2 regions of the Nostoc sp. CCY0012 genome follow, and region 2 is predicted to be linked to the other one. Evidence: riboswitches for the same ligand, from Rfam matches in the RefSeq annotation. Region 2 holds a riboswitch; the other holds the start of a gene.
What was found. A riboswitch is a leader RNA that binds a small molecule or an ion and turns the genes downstream of it on or off. The one in region 2 is predicted to bind cyclic di-AMP.

Region 1: it holds a riboswitch for cyclic di-AMP, as region 2 does, so the genes downstream of both, ntrB (nitrate ABC transporter permease) here and ACM0OS_RS00455 (universal stress protein) in region 2, are expected to answer to the same signal.

What each region holds. Positions count from the first base shown of each region.
Region 1 is NZ_CAWUDM010000034.1:31,241-35,673, reverse strand. It holds gene ACM0OS_RS12000 (ABC transporter substrate-binding protein) at 1-1,145, opposite strand, end outside; gene ntrB (nitrate ABC transporter permease) at 1,244-2,095, opposite strand; cyclic di-AMP (ydaO/yuaA leader) riboswitch at 2,192-2,412, opposite strand; gene ACM0OS_RS11990 (VOC family protein) at 2,671-3,063, opposite strand; gene purN (phosphoribosylglycinamide formyltransferase) at 3,132-3,788, opposite strand; gene ACM0OS_RS11980 (carbohydrate ABC transporter permease) at 3,810-4,433, shown strand, end outside.
Region 2 is NZ_CAWUDM010000001.1:94,327-98,759, forward strand. It holds gene ACM0OS_RS00445 (OmpA family protein) at 1-1,130, opposite strand, end outside; gene ACM0OS_RS00450 (hypothetical protein) at 1,213-1,809, opposite strand; gene ACM0OS_RS00455 (universal stress protein) at 2,014-2,655, opposite strand; cyclic di-AMP (ydaO/yuaA leader) riboswitch at 2,811-2,943, opposite strand; gene ACM0OS_RS00460 (sensor histidine kinase) at 3,348-4,433, shown strand, end outside.

The DNA.
Region 1 (4,433 bases), on a different contig from region 2:
TTACCTGCATATTGAGGCAGGTTTTTAGGAATATCAAAAAAAATTGTGCCATCAGCTGATTTAATGGTGCGGTCTTGGTTATCAAATCCACCGTAGTTGTAATTGCCAATAATTCCTGGACTGGTTAATTGAGCGATGGGTGCATTGGGATTTCTGGGTCTAGCACCTGTAAAGGAACGGTCTGTAATGAGTTCGGCTACTTCCTGACGATTTTCTGGTTTGCTGCAATATTGGCAGGCTTCTATCATTGCCTTAACTAAGGAACGGTAGGTTTTGGGATAATCATTAATGAAAGATTCCATGACTCCCAATAATCGGTCTGGATGTCCTAACCAGATTTCTTTACCTTGGGCGAAGGTGAAGCCAATACCTTCGTTACCTGTGATGGCTCTGGTGTTCCACGGTTCAGCTACCATGTAGGCTTGCATAGCCCCAATTCGCACATTCGTCACCATTTGGGGAGGTGCCACAATAATGACGCGAAACTCTTGTAATGGGTTAACGCCTGCGGCTGCGGATAAGTAACGAATAAAGTATTCGTAAATGGCAGAACTCAAGACTACGGCCCAGACTTTGCGTTCTGTGGGTTGCTTGGCAAAGTAGTTGCGAAAATCGCGCCCAAAGGCTTCTAATGCACCATCGCTATATTGTTTTTGATATTCAAACCACGGACGTAGCCCAAAGTCCCACATAGCTTTGTTCATAGTCATGGCGTTACCGTGACGGTGAATGGTCATAGCTGCACATAAGGGGGCGTGACGTGCGCCTTCAGCACCAATTCTGGCGTTAGTCACAGCACCAGACACCACAGGGGAAGCATCTAAACGACCAAAAATTAATCCATCGCGGGATGTCGCCCAACTCGCTTCGCGGTTAAGTGTGACGTTCAAACCATATTTACGGAAGAAACCTTTTTTCCAGGCGATCGCAAATGGCGCACAATCATTAACAGGGACATAACCAACGGTAATATCAGGTTTTTCTAAATCTTGAGATTTGACGACTGGTTCCACCTCTAAGGCTTCTGCACTCAGTCTTCCAGCACCAGTATTTCCAGTAATGCCACAGGATGACAGCGCTAACCCAGTTGTTGTTAATCCTATGCCTTTAATAAAGTCACGGCGATTCCAATGATGATCACCCATTTCTTTGGCTCCAGTGGTAATCAATGATTTTTCGGCAAATTCAGGCTAAGACGCAGAATGACATTGCGTCTTGCTAGGTTTTAATGAGTAAAATTTTGTTAGTTAGAAGCTTTAGGCCTGTGGGTTACAAATTCTTCGATTTTGCCCACTGCATAATCTAAAACTAATCCAGTTACACCAATTACCAGTACGGCTAAAAAGACTGAGCTGAGATTTAAACGACTCCATTCATCCCACACAAAAAAGCCAATACCCACACCACCAGTGAGCATTTCTACAGCAACAATAACTAGCCAAGCAATCCCTAAACTAATGCGTAATCCTGTAAAAATATAGGGCAAACTTGCAGGCCAAATAATTTTTGTAATTCTCCTCCAACGTGGCATTTCTAATACCCGCGCCACATCTAGATAATCTTTGGAAACACTGGCAACACCTAAGGCAGTATTAATAATTGTGGGCCATAAAGAAGTAATGAAAATTACAAAAATTGCTGAAGGATCTGCCAAATTAAAGATAGCTAAGGCAATAGGCAACCAAGCCAAAGGTGATACGGGTTTGAAAATTTGAATGATGGGATTAAACGCTAACATGGCCGATCTAGACATACCAATGAGGAATCCCAAAGGAATCGCCACGATCGCGCCTAATAAAAAACCAATTAATACCCGTCTTAGACTAGCTATCAACAACCAGCCAATTCCTAAATTACCAGGGCCTCGTTGATAAAATGGATTTAATATGTAATCAAGATTAGCGATAAAGGCTTCCGGTGGAGTGGGCATTAATTCATGATTGAGCAGTGCCACAATCCACCACAGGGCAATAACGCCTAAAAACCCCAAGGTAGGTAGGATAAAAACATCTCGCGCAACTACAGGCTTGGCTTTTTTCCAAGCAGTCTGCCCTGCGATCGCAATAATCGCAGCTAAATTTAATTGTAATAACATTACTGACCTCAACAGAACTCAGTGCGGGTACAAAAAACCGAGCAGTACCAGCCTCGGACACTGATGAGATCAAAACATTATCAAAATGCTGTCTCTTCAGTCTCCTCTCAATGCCTACGAAGTTAGCTGACGGGCTAGGGCTGAGAGATGCCCCTCTCTAGTCGATTTGGGATTTTTAGATTGAGAAGTCGGGAGCAATGTTTCCCTTTTAAGCTTCAAATCTTAATCAATAATCGATTTTGAGATACGCCCCATAATTTGGTTCCTCCGCTCCAGCGTTATGAGCTATCACTCGCTGGATTAGGCTGACTTACTCAAGCTTATATTGAATTATACATTAACATTTTGATTTGGCAAGAACAATCTAAATTAAAGTAAATGAAGTTCTAACAAAGGAATATATTGTTCATCATCTATTCCTTTAGATAGATAATTGGTGCTGATAGAAATCGACCTTGAAGATAATCGCGGCGCTGATATTGTTAAGGATTTAGGGTGACAAGATTACATAATATTTCTCTATCTTTTAGATGATATTATTTCTAGACTGTCTGCATTGACAGATTTGGTATTTGTCATATTACCTTTGAAGATGGCGAATTACCTTGATGTAAAATTATCCGATTGCCATCGGGGTCATATGCATAAATTTCTCTACCGTGGGAGGCAATGGAAATTTTTCCTGGGGGTGGATAACCTAAATTTGTTATGTGAGCGATCGCATCTTCTAAGTTACTCACTTCTAAACATAAACTGATTGTACTTTTTGCTGAGTTAGCAAATTCAGATGCGTGTGTTTTTTTAGGTTGGAAAATACCCAATCGCATACCAGGAATGTGAAACTCTGCATAAACATTGGGAATGTAAATAACAGGTTTTTTACTGAGTAAATCTATATAAAAATTTACTACGTCATCAAAATTTAATGATGCTATGGTAACAAGTGCTTCTGTATATTTAAAAGCCATGAATCTGAAACTCGAATAGCGATCACAGTTTATCTGAAAATTCTAGGTGTGATCACCCACGTGATCCACTATATAACTGATAATTCCCTGGCGGCGGCCAGTGCGATCGCCTGTGGTAAAATTCGATGTTCTTGAATTTGAATTCTGGCGTGGAGTGTTTCTAGGGTGTCGTCTGGTAATACTGGTACAGCAGCTTGAATTAAGATTGGGCCACTATCTACTTCTAAACAAACTAGATGTACTGTACAGCCAGTAATCTTGACTTTCGCAGCTAGGGCTTGTTCTACGGCATTAATGCCCTTGAAACTTGGTAATAAACTCGGATGGATGTTAATTATTTTTTCGGGAAAAGCATCAATTAACACTGGTGTGACAAGACGCATCCAACCGGCCATAATCACCCATTCAACATCATATTGTCTCAATGTCTTGACAATTTCTGTGTCAAAACTTTCCCGGCTACTGTAGTCCCGGTGATTTAACAATACAGCTTCCACGCCCCAATTAGCTGCCCTGACTGGTGCTTTCGCCGAAGGATTATTATAAATTAAAACTTGAATTTGAGCATTGAGTTGCTGATCTGCGATCGCTTGGGCAATAGCTGCAAAATTACTACCACTACCAGAAGCCATTATTCCCAGTTTCAGAGGAGTGCTGGCAGAAATTTGGTCATGATTAACGCTGGGAGCAACCAAGCTAACGGTAGAATCAGGGCGGAGGTTCATAGCAAAGAGGAAAAATTATAGATGCCAAAAACATATACTAAGTCTTGGTTGGATAATGATACACTTGCCGCTTGGACTTTTTTGTCCCCCGCGCTGATTTTATTGGGTATTTTCATCATCTGGCCCATCGCTTATTTGTTTTATCTGAGTTTTACTGCTGGAAGTTTCACCTCTACAGGTACTACATGGATAGGTTTGAGAAATTACTGGCGCTTGTTTCTCACTCCTGATTTTTGGCAAGTTTTATGGAACACGATTTATTTTACTGTTGCCACCGTTATTCCCAGTTTAGTGATTCCTTTGGCGTTAGCGGTACTACTAGATAAATCTTTAGCCCTGCGGGGAGTGCTGCGGAGTGCCTATTTTTTACCTTCCATTATCTCCTTAGTTGCAGCTGGTTTAGGTTTTCGCTGGCTATTTCAAAATACTGGCCCTGTCAACGCGTTTTTAAATGTATTTGGTATTTCCCCCATTCCCTGGTTAGGAAGTACAGTTTGGGCTATGCCGGTGTTAATTATCTTGAGTATTTGGAAACAACTAGGTTTCAATATGGTGGTATTTTTAGCAGGATTGCAAGCCATTCCTCCCAGTCGCTACGAAGCCGCAGAACTAGATGGTGCTAATGCTTGGCAGCAATTTTGGCAT
Region 2 (4,433 bases):
AATGGATCACGCATTCCCGAAATGTGGTATTTTCCATAACGCTGCTTGGTGTTAATCACCACAATTCCTGGTTGGGAGTTGAGTTGTTGCAGATAGTTATGCCAGCGGAGTTGTTCTCTAATAGCAAAAAAGCCCCAAATACTACAAGCGATCGCAGCAGTACCGAAAAAAGCCCATGCATAAGTATAATTTTTTTTAGCTGGCGTTTTATATTGGATTGCCAAACAGGGTTCTAAATAAGATTGACTAGGCTGCAATACTGCTGTATTCCCAGTAAAACCATTAAGTTCTTGTGCAAGTTTGAGATGAATTTTTTCGATAGCTTCTTGAAAAACTAACTTTAACTCTTGGGGAGGGATACCCCGAATCATACCTGCAAGTAACGCTTGAGGCCCTGCTTCAATCCAGATTGTCAGTTCTCCAAAGCGTAAACTTTTTATCCCAGTTTCTTGAGATACATTAAAAGAGTCTTGGACAAAATCTTGAATAGCTGTCAACATCGCAGATACCAAATCTGGATCTTGAGTCGTTACCTCAGTTGCGACTAAATGTTGCAACAATAACCCAGTTTGTTTATGTATTAAAAATACTTGCTCAACGCGATAAACAAGCGATCGCAACAGGACAATTTCTGCAAATGATTTGCCAGTGCGTCGTGCTTCTAGTGTCCATTTGAGGCTCTCTGGTGATAAGCTATGTTCCAAGGTTTGATTCAGGGATTGCATCATCTCATTGAGAACTGTCGCAATTGCTTTGCGGGTGGCTGGGCCAATGATGGGAAAAAATGCTTCGGATAGCACATTTTGGTCTTGCTGTACAGAAGCTTGAATGGCCTCTTCCACCGTTGATACAATAGCTTCACCCAGTTTTTTATCTTGCTGCGATCGCAACAGTACTGCTTCTGGTAATAAACGGCTAATATCTTCTGGGTGAATGTGAGGATTATCTAATCGCTGATAAAGATTTTCCAGTTTAGTCGGTTCAAGTCCCAGAAGTAAACTACGAAGTTCACTCAACTCATCAATAACTTTTTGATCTTTGTTATTGACAGACAAATCAGAAGATTGGCTATGACTACCCACAACTTGAGTAGATACTTTACTTCTGGCATTAGGAGCATAGTCTTTCATTACCCAACTCCCCTTAATTCACAATTAATATTAAGTTGCATTGATTCGATATAAATTCATCAAATAATCAGGTGATTTTGACTTAAAATTCTGATTTATTTTCTGTACTTAATCGAATAGCTAAGTCGGTAAATAAGGCTGCCAAATTAGAACGATCAGCTTTGTTTCGACGCAGTTCCTGTGCTTCCCGTTCTAGTAAAGCCAAAATCTCTTCATATTTGTGCTGGATGTCATCTTGCAAACTTTTAGATTGGTTGAGAATTTGTTCGCGTAATTCCCTTTGACTATGAGTATTTTGCTCATCAACTTGAGCAATTTTTTTCTCTAATGATATAGTTATATTATTATGTTCTTCAGTTAGTAGGGTGACTTTATGGTCACGTTCTACCTGTTCATTTTTCAATCTTTCTGCTAAAGAATCTATTTCTTGTTTAACGTAACTTTCTAAAGCATCTAAACGTTTTCTTGTTTCATCACGTACATTAGAAAATTCTTTTAATAAGCGTTCTTCTAAGCGCACAAACCTTTTTTCAAATTCCCGTGATTGACTACCAAAAAGAATATCTCTAACTTTATCTAAATTGTTAACTTCACTAATACCATTACTAGTAAGCTGATGTGACCCCTGTTTAACTAGTTCGCCTGAATTATTATTGATGTATTCTTCAGGTGGGTTCATACTTTTAATCCTGATTAAATCTGAAGTTTGGTGTAATTTTTAGCTACGGGGATATCATAATATGGGGTTTAGTTTCTAGTCAAAACGAAGTATATTTAAATACAGAATTACTTTGTATCTACCTGAAGAGATAAATTTAATGATTGAAGGTGCGTTGCGCTGGGCGACAACACACCCTACTAATGAAGGATTGGGGTGATTGGATTAATCAATCCGATTGGGTATACCTAAAACACCACAAGGAAAATTAGCACCTAGTGTCTGGATAATGGGGTGATTAACTGATTTGCATCCCAAAAACAACACATCCGCCGCTTCTGATTCCACAACTTTTGTGAGTTCGGTTCCCACGCAGCCAAACCGCAAATGAGATTTAAAGGAACCTTCCCATTCTTCAGCCAAACTACGTGCTTGCCAAAGAATTATATCTGCTTGCTGGAGATGAGTTGTAGGATTTTCTTGTAAACAGGAACTAATACCCCGTAATTTTGCTGGAGTTAAAACGGGGGTAAAAGAATGGGAAACTTCACTAACAGGACATTCCAAAGTAGGCACAGGTTTAGCAAAGCTCAACACCCCTGGATACTGACTGCTATAATTATTTTCGACTACATAAACAGCTTGTACTGTAACTTGGACATTGGTAGCTAAACGCGTTTGATGAGCAATCCAAAAAGCTATATCTAGAGCGGTGTGACTGTTAGGAGAGGCATCATAGCCAACGATTAAGCTAACAGATTCTGCTTTGTGATCTTTTTGAGAAAAAGGTTTTTTCGGTTCTGGTAATAATACCATTTGACCAATTAAGTCATCTCGACCTATGGCGCTTTGCAGGCGCACTAACATTGGCTTGATTTTCACAGCTTTACCTTCTCCCCAAGGAAACGAATAATGAATGAGAAGCAGGGTAGAACACAGATAGCCCATATCCCAGAGGATATACATGTGATATCCGCAAGAAAGCCCCAATAACAAATGGTATTAAAGCCAATACTTTGGGGGTTTCCTTCCATTGCCGACGGAGTTAGCTGACGGGCTAAGACTGGAAGATGTCTCTCGTAAGATTAGCCCCAAACATTGGTTCCTCCGTTCCAAATCCAGTGTCGATGAATTTGAATTAGGCTACCCACTAAAAAAATGATAGTCTAATTTACCAATTTTGCAAAAGTATTTATCGAGTACATTGAAGGTCTGATTAAAATTACTTAATGGCCTTTTGAGTTTGGCGTGACAACTATAACTTTTTATGTAGGCGATCGCTAATTATATACAGTCATTAACAGACACATATTCTGGTTTTAGGTTGCTACACCAGAGATCAAGCCCATTTTCTATTGACAATACATGAAGAACGCAGCATAGGCGATCGCATTATTTCCCATGTGCGTCAAATTTAGGGGCAATTTTCAATATAATATTATGAGATCTATTTCTTTTGGCAGTTGAACTATATCACTGATTTTGATGAGCCGTACCGCAATCGCTAAACTAAGCGTATATGTAAATTTACCCACCTACTCCGGACTCACCTTAAAATAATGGATTTTAGTCTATTACTGGCTGAAAATACTGATATTATTCTCAATAAATGGGTTACAGCAGTTCGTAAAGATAGAGAGATTGAAAGTGCTGATGATTTAACTTATACAGCCATTCAAAATGATCTTCCTGATGTCTTAGACGCAATGGTAACAGTACTTTCTAAGTCTCAGGGAAGTGATATCCAGTCGATAATTACGGCTAGCTGGCATCATGGGGTTCTGCGAGCTAAACAAGGCTTTGACCCCACAGAAATTGCCCATGAATATCATTTGCTACGAATGGTAGTATTTGATACTTTGGAATCTGATTTATTAAAAGGAACACCTTTAGAGATCATTCGAGCAATGCGTTTGATTGATGCAGTAATCGATGAAGCGATCGCTCGGTGTGTTAATAGTTATGTTGAAGAACGCTTACGAGAGTTAAAGCATTTGCAGTTGTCATTAACGCTACATAATCAGCAACTAAATCGCTTAATTGTGGCTAATCAAGATTATATTGCTCAACTAGCACATGATTTGAAACACCCTTTAAGTTCGATTATTGGCTACTCAGATCTATTTTTACGCCAACAACGCAAGAAGCCAAACGTCAGAGATACTTATACCAATTTAGAACATATTGAGCGCGTACTACGCAATGGCAGACATTTACTGCGTTTGATTAACGATGTGTTAGAAATTTCTCGGTATGACGCAGGACAGATGAAACTCAACCCAGTCAAGACTGATGTGCGTGAGTTAATCGACAACATATGTGAAATGTTGCAGCCTTTAACAGAGGAAAAAAATTTACGTGTAGTGGTGGATTACGATAGCATCCCTCAGGAAATAGTCACAGACGAGTTTCATTTACAACAGATTATGACCAATCTTGTGAGTAACGCCATTCGTTACACCAAGTCCGGGACTATTAAAATAAAATGCCAGCTAGTGGATAATGATAAATGGGCGATCGCAGTTGCTGACACCGGAATTGGTATTGCACCAGAAAATCTAGAGCAGATATTTGAACCTTATTTTCGGGCTAATGCAGGTAATCAGCCTTATCTACCAGATAGCACTGGTTTGGGCTTGGCAATA